DNA from 2 places in the Rhizobium sp. YTUHZ045 genome. Region 2 is predicted to be linked to the other one. Evidence: riboswitches for the same ligand, from Rfam matches in the RefSeq annotation. Region 2 holds a riboswitch; the other holds the start of a gene.
The links. Region 2 has a riboswitch for S-adenosylmethionine ahead of metA (homoserine O-acetyltransferase MetA). Riboswitches for the same ligand answer to the same signal wherever they lie in the genome.
Positions count from the first base shown of each region.

Region 1 (7,183 bases), 650 kb from region 2:
GGTTCTGGGGGCGGGACGTCAATGCGGCTTTTGTATTTTGTATTCGCATTCATTGCTGCGATGCCACGGATTGTCCTGGCTGATGACGAAACAATCAAATGGAAAGAGGTTGGCGGCTGGACCGTGGCTGTCGACCCGACCTTGGGCAACGGCTGTTTTGTTCTCACTTCATTTGATGACGGCACCGTTTTTCGTCTGGGCTTTAATTTTACAAAAAAGGAGAGCCCTTTTTACATTGTGATCGCAAATCCGAATTGGAAATCCTTGGAAGTGGGAAAGCAATATCCCATCGAGTTGTCGTTAGATCGTTCTCAATGGACGGCGAATGCGAGCGCTCTCGATCTTGATGGCTTCAAGGGATTATGGATCGATTTTAAGGATTCCAGTCTCATTGCCGAGTTCGCTCGTAAACTGGGTTTTCGCGCCACCTTCAACGGAAAGCAGATTGTTGCGCTGAGTTTAAAAAATTCCGTCAGGGCAACGGATGAGATGCTCACCTGCCAGAAGGCGGTAAACGCTGCAGTCGCTCAGCGGCCAGCCACGCCCCAATCAAAGGATCCGTTCGAAGCAAAGCCGGATACCCGGACGGCCTCGGATCCTTTTGATCTCTGATGCATGTCATCTGGGGGTGAATCGGGCATATCCACTTTGGGGCCGGCGCTCAGTTCAGCACGCGCAGCAACCCCGGCGAATCAAGCGAGAAGGCGGGGATGTCGACGTCGAATAGCTCGCCTTCATCCGTTTCCATCTGGTAATGGCCGAACATCAGGCCTGAGGGCGTGTCGAGCGGACAGCCGGAGGAATATTCGTAGGTGTCGCCCGGGCTGAGCCGCGGCTGTTCGCCGACGACGCCGGGGCCGGTCACCTCGTCCACCACCCCGTTCTGGTCGGTGATGTTCCAGTAGCGATTGATGAGGCGAACGGCGACGCCGGAATTGTTGCTGATGACGATCCGGTAACCCCAGACATAGCGATCGTCTTCCGGATCGGATTGCTCCTCCAGATAGAACGGTTCGACCACGACTTCGATATCTCTTGTGAGGGCGCGATACATGCCTTGCACCATAGTCAAGATATGTTACCCGTATCTTATAAAGAGGCCCCGTCCGTCAAGAAACGGAACGTTGATCAGCGGTCAAATGGTGATCATCGTATGGTTTTCGATCGTTAAGCCTAATCGTCAGCGTTAATTTTACTTCGCAACGCCGGCGCGCGGGTACTTGTTCCCGCAGATCGGCGGCCGGCTCCTCATTGAAGTCCGGCCGCTATTCCAGTCGATCAGGCCGAAACCTTGGAAAGCGCCTGCGCGAAATCCTCGATCAGGTCGTCCGTATCCTCGATGCCGGCCGAAAGCCGCACCGTGCCCGGAGAAATGCCGAGTTCGGCACGCGCCTCTTCCGTCAGGTTCTTGTGCGTCGTCGTTGCCGGATGGGTGATCAGGCTTTTGCTGTCGCCGAGATTGTTGGAGATCTTGATGATCTCAAGCGCGTTCTGCAGCGAGAAGGCCGCCTCCTTGCCGCCCTTCAGCTCGAAGCAGACGAGCGTCGAGCCGCCGGTCATCTGCTTGGCGATGATGTCAGCCTGCGGGTGATCCTTGCGGCCGGGATAGATCACCTTGGCGACCTTGCCCTGCTCTGCCAGGAAATCGGCGATCTTCGCCGCATTCTCAGTCTGCTGCTTGACGCGCAGCGGCAGCGTCTCGATGCCCTTCAGAAGCGTCCAGGCATTGAACGGCGACATGGCCGGGCCGGTATGGCGGAAATAGTCGTGCAGGTTCTCGTCGATCCATGCCTTGTCGGCGAGCACCACGCCGCCGAGGCACCGGCCCTGGCCGTCGATATGCTTGGTGGCGGAATAGACGACGATATGGGCGCCGAGTTCGAGCGGCTTCTGGAAGAGCGGCGTCGCGAAGACGTTGTCGACGATCACCTTGGCGCCGACCTGGTTGGCGAGCTTGGCGACGCCTGCGATATCGATTACTTCGAGCGTCGGGTTGGTCGGGCTCTCCAGGAAGAATACCTTGGTATTCGGGCGGACCGCCTTTTCCCAATTGGCGAGATCCCGGCCGTCGACCAGCGTGCACTCGATGCCGTATTTCGGCGCAAGCGTTTCCACGACCCAGCGGCAGGAGCCGAACAGCGCGCGGGCGGCGACGATGTGGTCGCCTGCCTTGACCTGGCAGAGGACGGCGGCGGCGACGGCCGCCATGCCGGAGGCGGTGGCGCGGGCATCTTCAGCGCCTTCCAATGCGCACATGCGCTTTTCGAACATGTCGTTGGTTGGGCTGCCGTAGCGGGCATAGATGAAGCCGTCCGTTTCGCCCTTGAAGCGGGCTTCGGCCGCTTCCGACGTCTCATAGACGAAACCCTGGGTGAGATAGATTGCCTCTGATGTTTCGCCATATTGCGAACGCAGCGTGCCGCCATGCACGAGTTGGGTTGCCGGGCGCCAGGTCTTGCTCATGCCATCACCTTCACATAACAAAAAAACCGGCCGCAAAAGCAGACCGGTTTCATAACCCGGTCTTTTTAGCCACTTGTTTAACGTGGCTGCAAGCCGACCGGCCAAATCACCACGGGATAATTCTGCAATACTGCTGTTAGCTGCTTGCGTCAATTCCCCGAGTTTGGTTTTGTCGGCGGCAAAATGATGGATGGGGCATGATGGCTCGCGAAACTGGAATTCTGGCGGACCGCGCGATTGCGGCACTGTTCGAAACGGGGCGTCTGAACTCCGAGCGGGAGCTCGACCGCGATCAGATCCAGCCGGCAAGTCTCGACCTGCGCTTAGGAAGCAAGGCGTTTCGTGTGCGCGCTTCCTTCATGCCCGGCCCCTCGCATCTGGTCTCGGACAAGCTCGATCGGCTGAGCCTGCACGTGATCGACCTTTCCCAGGGCGCGGTGCTCGAAACCGGTTGCGTCTATATCGTGCCGCTGATGGAGAGCTTAGCGCTGCCTGCCGACATGTCGGCTTCGGCCAATCCGAAGAGCTCGACCGGCAGGCTCGATATCTTCACCCGCGTCATCACCGACTACGCCCAGGAATTCGACAAGATCCCGCCGGGCTATTCCGGCCCGCTCTATCTCGAAATCAGCCCGCGCACCTTCCCGATCGTCGTGCGCCGCGGCTCGCGCTTGTCGCAGATCCGCTTCCGTGTCGGCCAGTCCGTGCTCGGCGAGCCGGAACTTCTGAGGCTGCATGAAAGCGAAACGCTCGTTGCCAGCAAGCAGCCGAACGTCTCGGGCGGCGGCATTGCGCTGTCGATCGATCTCACCGGCGACAAGGACGGCCTGATCGGTTATCGCGGCAAACACCATACCGCCGTCGTCGACGTCGATGAGAAGGACCAGCACGATATTTTTGATTTCTGGGAACCGCTCTACAGCCGCGGCCGCAACGAGCTGATCCTCGATCCCGACGAGTTCTATATCCTTGTCTCGCGTGAAGCCGTGCATGTGCCGCCGGATTATGCCGCCGAGATGACCCCCTTCGATCCGCTGGTCGGCGAATTCCGCGTCCACTATGCCGGCTTCTTCGATCCGGGCTTCGGCCACGCGCCGGCCGGCGGGCGCGGCAGCCGCGCCGTGCTCGAAGTGCGAAGCCACGAAGTGCCCTTCATCCTCGAAGACGGGCAGATCGTCGGCCGCCTGGTCTACGAGCACATGCAGGAAAAACCGGCCAGCCTATACGGCTCCGGCCTCGGCTCCAACTACCAGGCCCAGGGCCTCAAGCTCTCGAAGCACTTCCGGATCTGAAACGCGACTTGACAGCCGCCCCCATCTGTTGGAAATCTCAGCGCATCGCGGGTGTAGCTCAATGGTAGAGCAGCAGCTTCCCAAGCTGAATACGAGGGTTCGATTCCCTTCACCCGCTCCAGCGATCCTTCCGGCGACGCGCAGAAATGTTCATTAAAGAACACGATAGCCTGAATATTACTTAGGCTCGCGGGTAACAATATGCGATGACAGTTGGTGCCTGCTAACTTCCTTTAGTGGCGCATACCCCGATATAATCCATCTGCCGCCAGAAGTTGACCCTGAATCAATATTTATACAATGGTTGTGTCGATAGTAGCGACAATGGTTGCTCAACGCTCTAAAGAGTTGAACGCAACTTTTGATATTGATTCGTTGGCATGGGAGCTATTTGTGTGACGTATTCCGAATTCGAATTGACGCGCCTCGATCCAAATACGTTCGAACACTTGGTAAACTCATTGGCGTTGCACGTGCTAGGTGCTGGGCACACGGGATTTGGGCCTGGACCTGATGGCGGTCGTGATGGATTCTTCGAGGGCGCTTCGAATTATCCAAGCGAAAAAGATGCTTGGTCCGGGATATGGTATATCCAGTCAAAGTTTCACGCGCCTAACCTTTCCAAAGACCATGGCAAATGGCTTTTGGCTCAACTGGAAGAAGAGCTAAAAGCCTTCGCCGCTCAAAATACGAAGCGCAAATGGCCGGACATCTACATCCTCGCCACCAATTTCGACCCCTCTGGCGTACCTGAGACCGGTGTATATGATCAAGCCAAAGCGTTAGTGAAGAAATACCGCCCGCAGCTAGTTAAGCGGTTCCACATTTGGGGTGGAGCAAAAATTCTCAGCCTGCTCTCCACATACGAGGCTGTTGCGGCCCAGTATGGCGAGTTTGTAACGGCTGGACACGTAATCAGAAATATTTACAAAACCCTAAATGACGCCTCTGCGGACGGAGACGACATATTAAGGCATTTTCTTGTTACGGATTTTCAGGGCCAGCTCTACTCCAAGCTTGAACAAGCAGGCTCCGACGAAGAGGACAAGCCACCTCTACAAGACATATTTACAGACCTTCCCTTTATAACGCCGGCAAAAAACCAACTTGCGGCGAAAGCTTTAGCTAAATCACTTGCTTATCCTCAAGCTCTTCCCGACGACGTCGCCGACATCGACCTTTGGGAGAGGTGGCAACGCGACCCCGAACGAGCACGCATCTGGTTCATAAAAGGCGGTCCAGGCCAGGGGAAATCGACGATCACCCAATTCATCGCTCAAGTTCAGCGCGCCTCTTTGATACTCACTGCTGACGGACCGTCCGTCACTCCAAAGCAAAAGAAATTAGCGAGAAACATCAAGCAAGTTGGCATCGATTTGGAGTTGTGGCCAATAGCGCCACGCATTCCGGTAACGGTAGAGTTGAAGTCTTACGCGCAGTGGTTTGGTGAGCAGCCGGATAAAGCAACGCGACTACTAGCTTATCTAGAGTATCTGCTCACTCGGGAGTTAGCCCAAGGCGTATTACCTGGAACCTTGAAACGTCTGTTTTCATCTGGACGATGGTTGTTCATTTTCGATGGCCTCGACGAAGTTCCCGGAGACATTAAAGACAAGGTTGCCCATGAGGTGGTGCATTTTGTCGATAATCTATTGGTGGGATTGAAGTGCGATGCCTCGATAGTCTGCACTTCGCGACCTCAAGGTTATTCGGGTCAGTTCGACGTTTTCCAATCAGCAAATCTAACACTTGCAAAGCTTTCTCGTGAAAAGGCGCTCGCGTGCGCTAAACCTCTTTTACGCCATAAGATGTCAGAGAAAGACAGCTCGGTTAAAATTGGCATCCTAGAGCAAGCGCTCTCGTCTCCCAGCGTCGCTTCCTTGATGACCACGCCACTGCAGTCGCACATCATGGCGATTATCGTTCGAATCGGAGGTCGTCCCCCTGAGCGAAAGTGGAAGCTGTTTGATCGATTCTATGAAGTTATTAAGAAGAGGGAGGCAGACAAAGACTTCCCCGATGCTCGGCTAAATAAACTTTTGAGTTCAGAAAACAAGTTAATTCGGGCCTTGCACAATCGCCTTGGGTTCGAACTGCATTCGAGAGCAGAGACAAAAAGTGGTGCCACAACGGCTCTAACACGCTCAGATTTTGAGGTCGTGGTAACCGAAGTTGTTTCAAGTTTGCAGGACATTGACATCGATGAGACAGTGTCGACGCTTATGGAAGCAGCCACTGAAAGGCTGGTGCTGGTAAATACTCCCGAAAACGGCGAAACAGTTCGTTTTGATGTCCGACAACTCCAGGAATTCTTCGCTGCCGAGGAGATCGCGGCCGCAGCACCGGATATTGTAGCTCAGAGATTTCAGACGATTGCGGGGGACTCCCACTGGGCCGAAGTCGTGCACTTTTTGCTGAGTGGGTTCGTTGAAAACGAGCGTCGCTTGGAGATATCGAGCGCCATCTCGTCGTTGCTGGAATTAGATGAGGGGCAGAGCGACACACGCGATCTAAATCGTCGACTAGCGCATGGCGGGCTAATTGTGCGCCGTATTTTAGTCGAGGGCGTCCTCGAGCATGATCGACGAGTTAGAAATCAATTTGCTAACTGCTTGTCGGCTCTTCTAACTACACCTGAAGCACCGAGTTATTTGGCAGCTACTCCGGGAGATCACTCTCGGTCCTGGCTGATCGATCTCCTTTTGCGATCTCTTCGAGAAAAATCTGAGGAGGAAGTGTTAGGTGCCGCAGCGACGTTAATCGCAATGATAGATGATGGGCACCCTTCTTCAAATGAAGCTTTCGAGTTAATTTCAACGAAATCGACTTCATTCCGGTCGGCACTCTTTCGGGAATCACAATTTCCTGAAGACGAACGCGGCACCGCAAACTGGGTAGGAAGAATAGCCTTTGACGTTCTCAAGGCTGATAACTGGTACCTCGACTCCGAGGATGTCATCAGTTCACTCACTGCGGTCATTCTCGAAGCGCATCGCTCAGGTCAATTTCTACACGAGTTCTTCAGCAGGGACACTGCGGCGACCTTTAGTCGCTTTATTGACTATCGCCATCTCGGGAATACAAATTCACTATCGAAGGAAATGCTCTGCAAGGAGAAGATTGAGATACACTACATTCCAAATGATGGCCCACGCGATTGGAATACGTGGTCGTCAGAGATTTTGGCAGAACTAACTGCCGCAGGCGGTTATTTCAAAGCAATAGCAGCAGTCTGTAAGTATCTGAAGTCACCTACACACGCGACGTACGAAGCTCTGTTCGACATTAGCCCGAACCTCGAATGGCTGCGTAAGCTTCCGGGGCACCTCGGCCTTGCTTTTAACCGGAAGGCACTGGTCACAGCATCCCCATTCAGTGATTGCGGGCACATAGTGGACAACTCGCCGTATGCTGGTAAACTGCGCGCA
Region 1 is NZ_CP101432.1:170,585-177,767, forward strand. It holds gene NMA58_RS00860 (hypothetical protein) at 22-612, shown strand; gene apaG (Co2+/Mg2+ efflux protein ApaG) at 662-1,054, opposite strand; gene NMA58_RS00870 (O-succinylhomoserine sulfhydrylase) at 1,279-2,463, opposite strand; SAM riboswitch at 2,508-2,586, opposite strand; gene NMA58_RS00875 (2'-deoxycytidine 5'-triphosphate deaminase) at 2,661-3,755, shown strand; tRNA gene NMA58_RS00880 (tRNA-Gly) at 3,803-3,876, shown strand; gene NMA58_RS00885 (hypothetical protein) at 4,151-7,183, shown strand, end outside.
Region 1: another riboswitch for S-adenosylmethionine. It lies ahead of NMA58_RS00870 (O-succinylhomoserine sulfhydrylase); the one in region 2 lies ahead of metA (homoserine O-acetyltransferase MetA).

Region 2 (7,183 bases):
AGCGCCGGAAGGCCGAGAAGGCGGCGGAGAAGCCGAAGACGCAGGAGATAACAGCTTCCGGCGGAGGCTCGAAGGGCAAGCTTTCGTTCAAGCAGAAATTCGCGCTGGAAAATCTGCCGAAGGAGATGGCGAAAGCGGAGGCCGAGCTCGCCAAGCGCGAACTTGTCATGGCCGATCCCGGTCTCTTCACGCGTGACCCCGCCGCCTTCAATCGGCTTGCAAGCGAGATGGAAAAGCTGCGCGCCGGCCTGTCCAAGATGGAAGAGGAATGGTTGGAGCTCGAAATGCTGCGCGAAGAGCTCGAAGGCTGAGACTCTCGCGCTCAGCCGCTCGCGTCACGCTGCAGGTAAAACCCCTGCTGATGGGGAGGTCTTAAAGCGCCGGCGCGGGGACGACGGCTGCGCCCGCACTGGCGCTGGCGCCGGTGGTCTGGGCGACCTGCTGCTGCGGCTCTTCGGATCTCGAAGGCAGAGCCTGCAGATGCAGCACCCGCGGCTGCAGCGCCTCCAGATAGGTTTCAGAGCGGCCGATATAGATCATGCCGGCTTCGGGTATCGAAGTCAGCACGCTGCACATCGTTTCCTGCCATTCCGGCTCCATGCCCTCGAGCACTTCGTCGAAGATGATCCAGCGCGGGCGCACCAGCAGCAGGCGCGCGAAGCCGATCGCCTTCTGTTCATCGCCGTCGAGCAACTTGTCCCAGCGGGCGCGGGTATCGAGCCTTGCGATCAGAGAGTGCAGGCCGGCCTTTTCAAGGGCCGCCTCGACGGCAGCCTGCTCGTAGGCATCGGGGCTTTCGGGGAAGGCAAGCGCCTCGCGCAGAGTGCCGCCCGGAATATAGGCAATCTGCGGAACGAACAGCATGTCGTCGATCGGCGGCAGACCCATCGTGCCGCTGCCGCACGGCCAGAGCCCGGCCAAGGCCTGGAACAGCAGTTTGCGGTTGACGCTATGATCGCCGTTGATCATGATTTTTTCGCCGGCCTTGATCACGATATCGGTTTCACGCAGGCGAAAACCGCCGCATTCCTCGATGTCTTCGCCGATTTTGGCATTGATCACCACATCCTTCAGCGTCAGCTTGTCGGGGGTGGTGTTTTCATAGGCGATGCTGCCCTTCACGCCAAAGTCCTCGTCCATGTCGAGCAGCGCCTGGCGGAAGTCGGTGACGCGCATCAGCGTGGCACGCCATTCGGCGATCGGGCCGAAATTGGCGACATACCAGCGCAACGCCGTATTGACTTGGTTGAAGGCGCCGACCGACATCATCAGCTGCCCGAGGGTGAGGCCGCCGGAAAAATAAGCGGGTGCGGCAACGATAATGGGGATAACGATCACGAGCCAGCCGTAGCCGGCCGAAACCCAGGTGAGATTGGTATTGGCCATGGCGAGCCGCTTGACCACCCTCAGCACCGAACTGATGTCGGTGTTGATGCGCCGGCGTTCATTCTCTTCGCCGCGAGCGACGGTGATTGCCGGCATGTTCTCATTGGCATGCATCAGCGTGAAACGAAGCTCGGCCTCCTTCGAGAACCGGTCGGCATTGAGCTTGACCAGCTTGCGGCCGACGACCTGACTCAGCACCGAGGCGGAGGCGGCATAAAAAATCGCTGCCCAGACCATGTAGCCTGGAATGGAGAAGCTGTGGCCGCTGATGTGGAAGACGAAGCCGCTCGACAGCTCCCAGAGCACGCCGATGAAGCTCACCAGAAGAATGGTTGACTGTAAGAGGCCGAGAACGAGCCCTGTTGTGCTTTCGGCGAGGTTACGGGAATCCTCGTGCAGGCGCTGGTCGGGATTGACGCCGATCAGGCCGCTCGAGGCGAGCCGCAGCGCCCGCTTGCGCTTCAGCCATTGATTGACGAGATCGCGCGACAGGCCCTCGCGCATATAGAGCGCGGTCATCTGGTTCAGCCAGGCCTGCAGCACGTTGAGCAGCAGCAGCGTGCCGGCGATCATCGCAAAGATTTCGAGCTGATGGAAGAATTCGCCGAGATCGCGGCGCTCGAGCGAATCATAGAAGGGGGCGTTCCACTCGTTCAGAATGACCTGGCCATAAGCTGTCAGAAGGATGACAAGGATCAGCACGGTTGCCAGAAACAGCACCTTGCCACGCACTTCAGAATTCCAGAATGCCGAGAACATTACTCCGAGGCGATATGTCAGGCTGAAGTCGTAACCAACCTTATCCTGCCTCCTGGTGCCCGGCCTCCCCTCGATCTTATCTGCCATCATGCTTTTCCAACACCGCCCATACTGTCATTATTAACATGGTGGCGTTACCGGTCTATCAACAGATTTTATCAGTCATTAAACTGTGATGATTCTTGGCGCTCCGCTCCTGCATGCATTCGGAGTTGATTCGCGGCTCAACTGGGACTAATTAAGGCACTCCGTGGTGATTTGGCCGGCCGGCTTGCAGCCACGTTAAAAAAGTCGCTAAAGGGCCGCGTGCGGACCGGTAGCGATTTTTTCGCCGCCGGTTTTTTATTTTCGATCGAGTTGACCGCAAATGCCCATCAAGATCCCCGATACGCTGCCCGCTTTCGAAACCCTGGTTCAGGAAGGTGTGCGGGTGATGACCGAGACGATGGCGATCCGTCAGGATATAAGACCGTTGCAGATCGGCCTGCTCAACCTGATGCCCAACAAGATCAAGACCGAACTGCAGATGGCCCGTCTCGTCGGCGCTTCGCCGCTGCAGGTGGAGCTGTCTCTCATCCGCATCGGCGGCCACAAGGCGAAGAACACATCCGAAGATCACCTGCTCGCCTTCTACCAGACCTGGGAAGAGGTGAAGCAGCGCAAGTTCGATGGCTTCATCATCACCGGAGCGCCGATCGAGCTTCTGCCCTACGAGGACGTTACCTATTGGGCAGAGATGCAGGAGATCTTTAATTGGACCGAGACCAACGTCCATTCGACGATGAACGTCTGCTGGGGCGCGATGGCGGCGATCTATCACTTCCACGGCGTTCCGAAATATGAGCTTAAGGAAAAGGCCTTTGGCGTCTACCGGCACCGAAACCTGAAGCCTTCCTCCATCTATCTGAACGGCTTTTCCGACAATTTCGAGGTTCCGGTGTCGCGGTGGACCGAGGTGCGCCGCGAAGATATCGAGAAATCCGCAAGCCTTGAAATCCTGATGGAATCCAGCGAGATGGGCGTATGCCTCGTGCACGAGAAGAGGGGCCGGCGGCTCTACATGTTCAACCACGTCGAATATGATTCCACCTCGCTTTCGGATGAGTATTTCCGCGATGTGGATGCCGGCGTGCCGATCAAGATGCCGCATAATTACTTCCCGCATAATGATCCGACGCTTGCGCCGCAGAACCGCTGGCGCAGCCATGCGCACCTCTTGTTCGGTAACTGGATCAATGAGATTTACCAGACGACGCCCTATGACGTCGAAGAGATCGGCATGGATCTTTGACCGGCATTTCTTTCTGACCTGCCCGGTTGCGGTTTGGAGCAAATGCGGGCAGGTTCCGGTCCGGAACTCTATAGCGCCGCGCGTCTTATCGGACGCGCAAAGGAACGGACGGTCGATTATGTCGGATAAGTTGGAGCGGGATGTTTTCGGGCAGACGAAGGCGGGCGAAACCGTCTATCGCGTCGTCATCAATGGCGGCGGCCTGACGGCCAAGATCATCACCTGGGGCGCGGTCATCCAGGATCTGCGCCTTGCGGGACATGACGCGCCGCTGCAGCTTGGCTTCGAGGAGTTCGACAACTACCCGCTCTACTCGGCCTATTTCGGCGCGACGCCCGGCCGCTGCGCCAATCGCATCGGCGGCGGCAGGTTCACGCTCGACGGCAAGGATTATCAGCTCGAGCGGAACGAAAACGGCGTGACGCATCTGCATGGCGGCAGCGACAACATCGGCAAGCGCAACTGGACGATCGTCGAGCATGACGTCGACCGGCTGGTGATGAAGATCGTCGATCCCGACGGCCGCGCCGGCTACCCCGGCAATTGCACCATCCAGGCGACGTTCCGGGTGCATGGCAACGGCGAGCTGTCGATCACCTACGAATCAACAAGCGACCAGCCGACGCTCGCCAATGTCTGCCAGCACGCCTATTTCAATCTCGACGGCCGCGACGATGCGCTGGGCCACGACATCATGATCGCCGCCGATCACTATTTGCCGACCGACGAAAAGCAGGTGCCGACCGGCGAAATCCGGCCCGTTGCCGGCACTGAATTCGATTTCCGCGAGATGGCTCCGATGAAGCGTTTCGTCGGCAATGAACAGGCATTGTACGACCATAATTTCTGCCTGTCTCGCGAACGCACCGCCAAGCGGACTGTGGCACTCGCCCGCAGCCTCTATTCCGGCGTGTCGCTGGAAGTGCGCAGCACCGAGCCGGGCGTGCAGTTCTATGCCGGCTTCAAGCTCAATACAGGTGCTCCCGGCCTCGGCGGGCGCAAATACGGCCCGTTCGCCGGCTTCTGCCTGGAAACGCAGGTCTGGCCGGATGCGATCAACCACGAAGGCTTTCCGAATGCAGTGTTGCGCCCCGGCGAAGTGCTGCGCCAGGAGACGGACTACATCTTCACCAAGAGCTGAGCATTCTAGAGACGCACGGCTGTCAAATTTGACCGTTATAAACCCTCTTCGGTTTGCCGGAGAGGGTTTTTTTATGCCTTGTCCGATTCAGACTTGCCGATTGGTTCTATATAGGTTCTATTGTCTACCCATGGATAGAACCAGTCTAGTAGCTGAACTCAATAGACGCGGCCTGCGCGACGAAGCGTTGGCCGGGCCGCTCTACAAGCGGCTGGCGCAGGCGCTGACCAGCCTCATTCAGGAGGGCTTGCTGAAGGCCGGCACGGCGCTGCCGGGCGAGCGCGACCTTGCCGAGGCTCTCAAGCTTGGCCGCGTCACCGTGCGCACTGCCTATCGCGACCTCATGGCGGCGGGCGCACTGGAATCGCGCCACGGAAGCGGTACTTTCGTATCGGGTAAGGTGGAGCGCATGGAACAGTCGCTCTGGCGGCTTTCCTCCTTCTCCGCCGACATGCGCTCGCGCGGGCGTCTGCCGGCCGCGCGCATCTTGTCACGCGAGGTCAACACGCCGTCTCCGGAGGAATCCTTTCTGCTCGGCCTCGGCGCCGGCGAACCGGTTCTGAGACTCGACCGTCTGCGCCTCGCCGACGGCCTGCCGCTGGCGATCGAGCGCGCCGTCGTGCCGGTCAAGTTTCTGGGGGAGAACGCCGGCGGCGAGGGATCGCTCTATGATGCGCTGGCGGCGAATGGCCACCGACCGGTGCGTGCGCTGCAGCGGCTGACCGCCGTCACGCTCGATGCGTCCTATGCCGCGATGCTGAACGTCAAGGCAGGCGCACCGGCGCTTCTGATCGAACGTGTCTCGCGCCTGGAAGACCAGCGCGTCGTCGAATATACCCGCTCGCACTACCGCGGCGATGCCTATGATTTCGTTGCCGAATTGAGAATTGGAGATGACCATGAGTGAGAACCAGTCGCTGATGCTGCAGGAAGCCGGCCAGTCGCCGGAGGTGGTGGCCACGCTTCTCGAAAAGGAAAAACCGGTCTTTGCGGAAATCGCCCGGCTGTTTTCGTCCGCCCGCCCGAGCGTGGTGACCACGGCGGCGCGCGGCTCCTCGGACCACGCCGCCACCTTCTTCAAATATCTCTTCGAGATCACCTGCGGCGTACCGGTCGCATCGGTCGGCCCGTCGATCGCTTCCGTCTACGGCGCTGCCCTCCATCTGAAGGGCGGTGTGCACTTCACTGTTTCGCAGTCGGGCGCCAGCCCTGATATCGTGGCGTTGCAGGAGGCGGCGAAGAAGGGCGGCGCGACGACGATCGCCGTCGTCAACGTCACCGACAGCCCGCTTGCCAAACAGGCCGATATCGTTCTCGGTCTTAACGCCGGCGCGGAAAAAAGCGTGGCGGCGACGAAATCCTTCATTGCCTCCGTCGCCGCCCTTTCCGGCGTGACGGCCGCGATCGGCGGCGCGTCCGGCCTGCAGGCAGCGCTTGAAAAACTGCCGGAGGCGCTTTCGGCGACCGCCGGTATCGAAACGGCGGCGGTCGAGGAGGTGCTGTTCCATGCGACCTCGCTCTATACGGCCGGCCGCGGCCCGGCGTTTGCGATCGCGCTAGAAGCGGCACTGAAGGCGAAGGAAACCTCCGGCCTGCATGCCGAGGCCTTTTCGCTAGCGGAACTGATGCACGGTCCGATGCGCCTGGTGCAGCCCGGCTTTCCGATCGTCGCCTTCGCGCCTGACGATGCGGCCTTTGCCAATAACGGCCAGGCGCTGGAGCGGCTGCAGAAGCTCGGCGCCACCACCGTCGGTTTCTCGGCACAGCCGCTTCCCGGCATCAATCTGCGCGTGCCGACGACGGGCAATGGCCTGATCGATCCGCTGGTGTCGCTGCTCGTCTACTACCGGCTGATCGAATCGGTGACGCGCCGCAAGGGCTTCGATCCCGACCGGCCGGCGAACCTACTCAAGGTGACGGAGACGATCTGATGGTCCGCAAGATCTTCGTCGGCGCCCGCATCTTTGACGGCGAGCGCTTCCATGACGACAAGGCGCTCATTGTTGCCGACGGCCGCGTCGAAGCGATCATCGCGGTAAACGACCTGCCCGATGGCGAGACGGTCGCTCTTGCGGGCGGCATCCTGTCGGCCGGCTTCATCGATGCGCAGGTCAATGGCGGCAGCGGCCGAATGTTGAACGATGAGCCTTCCCCAGCGTCGATGGATATCATCGCCAGCGGGCATCGGCCTTACGGCACGACGTCGCTGCTGCCGACCTTGATCACCGACACATCCGAGGCGACCAGTGCCGCTATCGAAGCGGCGAAGGAGGCTGTGCAAGAAAACCGCGGCGTCGCCGGCCTGCATCTCGAAGGCCCGCATCTGGCGCCAGCCCGCAAGGGCGCTCATTTGGCCGAGCTGATGCGGCCGGTGGAGGATAGCGACATCAAGGCCTTCATCCGGGCACGTGAGTCGATCGGCACGCTGCTCGTCACCATCGCCGCCGAGCAGGTGACGGTCGCCCAGGTGCGCGAGCTTGCCGAAGCCGGCGTCACCGTCAGCATCGGCCATTCCGATTGTTCCAGCGAGGCGGCGGAGGAACGGTTCGATGCCGGAGCGCGCGGGGTCACGCATCTCTTCAACGCGATGAGCCAGATGGGCCACC
Region 2 is NZ_CP101432.1:4,022,122-4,029,304, forward strand. It holds gene NMA58_RS19755 (ABC-F family ATP-binding cassette domain-containing protein) at 1-311, shown strand, start outside; gene NMA58_RS19760 (ABC transporter ATP-binding protein/permease) at 373-2,232, opposite strand; SAM riboswitch at 2,386-2,463, shown strand; gene metA (homoserine O-acetyltransferase MetA) at 2,513-3,436, shown strand; gene NMA58_RS19770 (aldose epimerase family protein) at 3,555-4,577, shown strand; gene NMA58_RS19775 (GntR family transcriptional regulator) at 4,708-5,484, shown strand; gene NMA58_RS19780 (SIS domain-containing protein) at 5,477-6,508, shown strand; gene nagA (N-acetylglucosamine-6-phosphate deacetylase) at 6,508-7,183, shown strand, end outside.